One region of the Glutamicibacter sp. NPDC087583 genome, then DNA from elsewhere that is predicted to be linked to it. Evidence: riboswitches for the same ligand, from Rfam matches in the RefSeq annotation. Region 1 holds a riboswitch; the other holds the start of a gene.
The links. A riboswitch is a leader RNA that binds a small molecule or an ion and turns the genes downstream of it on or off. The one in region 1 is predicted to bind glycine.
Positions count from the first base shown of each region.

Region 2: another riboswitch for glycine. It lies ahead of cycA (D-serine/D-alanine/glycine transporter); the one in region 1 lies ahead of gcvP (aminomethyl-transferring glycine dehydrogenase).

Region 1 is NZ_JBIUWY010000001.1:36,137-38,338, forward strand. It holds gene ACIOU9_RS00185 (SGNH/GDSL hydrolase family protein) at 1-647, shown strand, start outside; glycine riboswitch at 750-847, shown strand; gene gcvP (aminomethyl-transferring glycine dehydrogenase) at 1,012-2,202, shown strand, end outside.
Region 2 is NZ_JBIUWY010000003.1:198,029-200,230, reverse strand. It holds gene ACIOU9_RS10090 (cation-translocating P-type ATPase) at 1-288, shown strand, start outside; glycine riboswitch at 611-722, shown strand; gene cycA (D-serine/D-alanine/glycine transporter) at 936-2,202, shown strand, end outside.

The DNA of each region.
Region 1 (2,202 bases):
TGGCGGTGCGCGGCAAGAAGATCGGGCAGGTGATCAACCAGCAGCTGGACCAGGCGCTCGCACTGGCCCCGGATCTGGTCACCATCTATGCCGGTGGCAATGACATCCTGCGCCCGAAGGCGGACCTGGATGCGCTGATGCGCGGCTATGAAGGCATGGTGCGCCGCTTTGCCGAAGCCGGAAGCGCGGTCGTGCTGTTCACCGGTTTCGACACCGTGGAGTCACCGTTGTTCTCCAAGACCCGTCCGCGCACGGCCATTTACAACGAGAAGGTTCGCGAAATCGCGGACGAGTACGGCGCGGTGATCGCCGATTACTGGCGGTGGCGCGAATTCTCCGATCTGCGCTACTGGGCGGTGGATCGGCTGCACATGAACGAGCTGGGCCACACGCTGATGGCCTCGAAGGTCCTTGACGTGCTCGGCACCCATCGGATCACCGAGGGAAACTGGTCCTCCAGGATCCAGCAGCCGTCCCTGCCGGAACTGGCCGTGAACTCGCGCGGCGAAAAGCTGAAGCAGGAATTGGGCTGGGCCAGAGAGCATTTGGCTCCGTGGGTCAAGCGCCGGATCACCGGCACCTCGTCGGGTGATTCCTTGTCAGCGAAATATCCTGATTACATCCGTTTAACTGCCGACGCCAACTGAACGCATTTATGACTTTTCCGGACCCCGCTCCTGTTTGACCTTGGGGGCGGGGCAGGTAACATGGTGGTGTGCTGCAGGTCTCCGGCCGGCAGCGCGCGCCATAGACGGATGGCGGGAGAGTCCCGTTCACACCATGGACGGGCGCCGTAGGAGCAATTCCTCCCCAGGAAACTCTCAGGCACCCGTACCGCCATCATGAGGCAACTCTGGAAAGAAACCGGCCCGTTCCGGTTCACCGAAGGTGCAAGTGCCCGGCTTGGTTTGCTGGATGCGTAAAACTCTCAGGTTATGCAACAGGGATGGGGAGGTAAAAAGACCTTCCTTTGGCATGCGCCAAGACAGATCCCATGGAGATACCAGCACCATGACCATCACGCAGACTTCGGCACGAGCGAATACTGAATTCGTTTCACGCCATATCGGCCCACGTCCTTCCGACGTCACCACCATGCTTCAGACCCTGGGCTACGACAGCCTGGAAGAACTGATCGACACCGCCGTTCCGGCAGACATCCGCCAGGACTCCGCACTGGATATCCCTGATGCTCTGAGCGAAACCGAAGCCCTAGCCCACCTGCGTGCGCTTGCCTCGAAGAACGTCATGAAGACCCAGATGATCGGCCAGGGCTTCTACGACACCATCACCCCAGCCGTGATCCGCCGCAACATCGTGGAAAACCCAGCCTGGTACACCGCTTACACCCCGTACCAGCCGGAAATCTCCCAGGGCCGCCTCGAAGCCCTGCTGAACTTCCAGACCATGGTCATGGACCTGACCGGCCTGCCCATCGCCAACGCGTCGCTGCTGGACGAATCCTCCGCCGCCGCCGAAGCCGTGCTGATGATGCGCCGCGCCAACAAGAAGAAGTCCAAGGGCAAGACCGTGCTGGACTCCAACATCTTCCCGCAGACCCTCAAGGTCGTGCAGGGCCGCGCTGACGCACTGGGCTTCGAAGTCGAGATTGCCGACCTTGCCGCAGGCTTGCCAGAGGGCGAGATCTCCGGCATTGTCCTGCAGCAGCCTGGCAACGACGGCTCGATCGCGGACCACGCTTCGATCATCGCCGCCGCCAAGGAAACCGGCGCCATGGTTACCGTGATCGCCGACCTGCTGGCCCTGACCATGATCACCCCTCCGGGCGAGCAGGGTGCCGATATCGCCGTGGGCAACACCCAGCGATTCGGCGTGCCGCTGTTCTTCGGCGGACCGCACGCTGCCTACATGGCCGTGGCCGATGGCCTGACCCGTTCCATGCCAGGACGCCTGGTAGGCGTTTCGGCCGATGACGCCGGAGTCCCTGCCTACCGCTTGGCCCTGCAGACCCGCGAGCAGCACATCCGCCGCGAAAAGGCCACCTCCAACATCTGCACCGCACAGGCCCTGCTGGCCATCTGCGCTTCGATGTACGCGGTCTACCACGGCCCAGCCGGCCTGAAGCAGATCGCCTCGCGCGCCAACAACCACGCCCGGGTCATCGCCAGCTCGCTGGTTTCAGGCGGCTACACCCTGGCTTCGGATTCCTTCTTCGACACCGTGGTGGTGAACGTCGAGAAC
Region 2 (2,202 bases), on a different contig from region 1:
GCCGACCTCGGCATCGCGATGGGCTCGGGCACCGATGTGGCCATCGAAGCCGCGGACATTACCCTGATGGGCAACGACCTGCATCAGGTCACGCAGGCCATCGATCTGTCGGCCAGGACCCTGTCCACCATCAAGATGAACCTGTTCTGGGCCTTCGCCTACAACACTGCCGGCATTCCGATTGCGGCCCTGGGTTTGCTGAACCCGATGATCGCCGGAGCGGCCATGGCAGCCAGCTCGGTGCTGGTGGTACTGAACTCGTTGCGACTGCGACGGTTCGGGAAGTAGGCCTCCGGGCTTCCACAGCGGGGCATCGGTTGATCCGATGCCCCGCTTAGCCGTATCCATGCCCCTTGCTTCCCGAATCATTACGAAGCAGAAAATCCCCCATTTCGCCCGCCACTTTCCCCGATTGGCGTGTCCAAGCGGTTATCCGGGGCCTGGAGTGTGAAATTGCGACTTGCACCACGTTCGTTTTTCTGCGCATACTGTGATGGCAATCACCACATATGCCGTTGATGCGTGCGGGAGAGATCCGTCCACACCATGGGCGGGCGCCGTAGGAGCAATTTCCTCCCCGGGAAACTCTCAGGCACCCGTACCGCCACGAAGAGGCAAATCTGGAAAGCAGCACGGTTCCGCCGCGCTCACCGAAGGAGCAATCTTCGCCCAGTAGTCGGGCCGAAGTGAAAACTCTCAGGTATACATACAGATTGGGGAGGGACCTAGAACAGTGCCGCACCGAGCGCACCGGTTTCGAGGTACTCCCCGTGGCTTAACCGGCTCCTGCTCCTTGCGCAGCTTGCCGGGCATGCCAGCTGGAATCCTCCGTACCGGATGTGTTCAACGAAGCCAGTCCCTGCGCTCCAAGCCATGAAGGCTTGGAGGCAGGACACCTTCAGGGCGTCACGCCACACTCCTGGAAGGCAACCAGCATGAGTACCACCAGTTCTGATCCCACTCTCGAGCGCGGGCTCTCCAATCGTCACATCCAGCTGATCGCCATTGGCGGCGCTATCGGCACCGGCCTGTTCATGGGCTCGGGCAAGACCATTTCGGTCGCCGGCCCGTCGGTCATCTTCGTTTACATGATCATCGGCTTCATGCTCTTCTTCGTCATGCGCGCCATGGGCGAGCTGCTGCTGAGCAACCTCGAATACAAGACCTTCGCCGACTTCGCCGGGGACCTGCTGGGCCCGTGGGCGGCGTTCTTCACCGGCTGGACCTACTGGTTCTGCTGGGTAGTCACCGGCATTGCCGACGTGGTGGCCATCGCCCACTACGTCGCCTTCTGGTGGGGCGACCTTCCGCTGTGGATCCCGGCGCTGGGCTGCATCGCACTGCTGCTGGTGCTGAACCTGGCCACCGTGAAGGCCTTCGGCGAAACCGAATTCTGGTTCGCGCTGATCAAGATCGTGGCCATCGGCGCGCTGATCGTAGTCGGCCTGGTCATGGTCATCACCGGCTTCGAGCACGACTCGGCCACCGCTTCCTTCTCCAACCTGTGGACCGAAGGCGGCATGTTCCCCACCGGCTTCATGGGCTTCGTCGCCGGCTTCCAGATTGCGGTGTTCGCGTTCGTGGGCATCGAGCTGGTCGGCACGACCGCAGCGGAAACCAAGGACCCGGAAAAGACGCTGCCCAAGGCGATCAATTCGATCCCCATCCGCATCCTGTTCTTCTACGTCGGAGCCTTGATCATCTTGATGACCGTGGAACCGTGGAACCTGTTCTCCGCCGAGCAGTCCCCGTTCGTGGGCATGTTCGCCCTGGCCGGCCTGGCCGGTGCCGCGGGCATCATCAACTTCGTGGTGCTCACCTCCGCGACCTCCAGCGCCAACTCTGGGATCTATTCGACCTCGCGCATGCTGCGCGGCCTGTCCATGGAAGGCGATGCGCCCCAGGGCTTCGCCAAGCTTTCAAGCCGCAAGGTGCCGAAGAACGCACTGATGTTCTCCTGCATGTTCCTGCTGGCAGGCGTCGCATTGCTCTACAGTGGCGACTCGGTGATGGGCGCCTTCACCCTGGTCACCACAGTCTCGGCCCTGTGCTTCATGTTCGTGTGGACCATCATCCTGCTCAGCTACCTGGTCTTCCGCGCACGCCGCCCGCACCTGCATGACGCCTCGAAGTTCAAGGTGCCCGGCGGGGTCGTCATGCCCTACGTGGTACTCGGCTTCTTCGGCTTCATCCTCTGGGCAT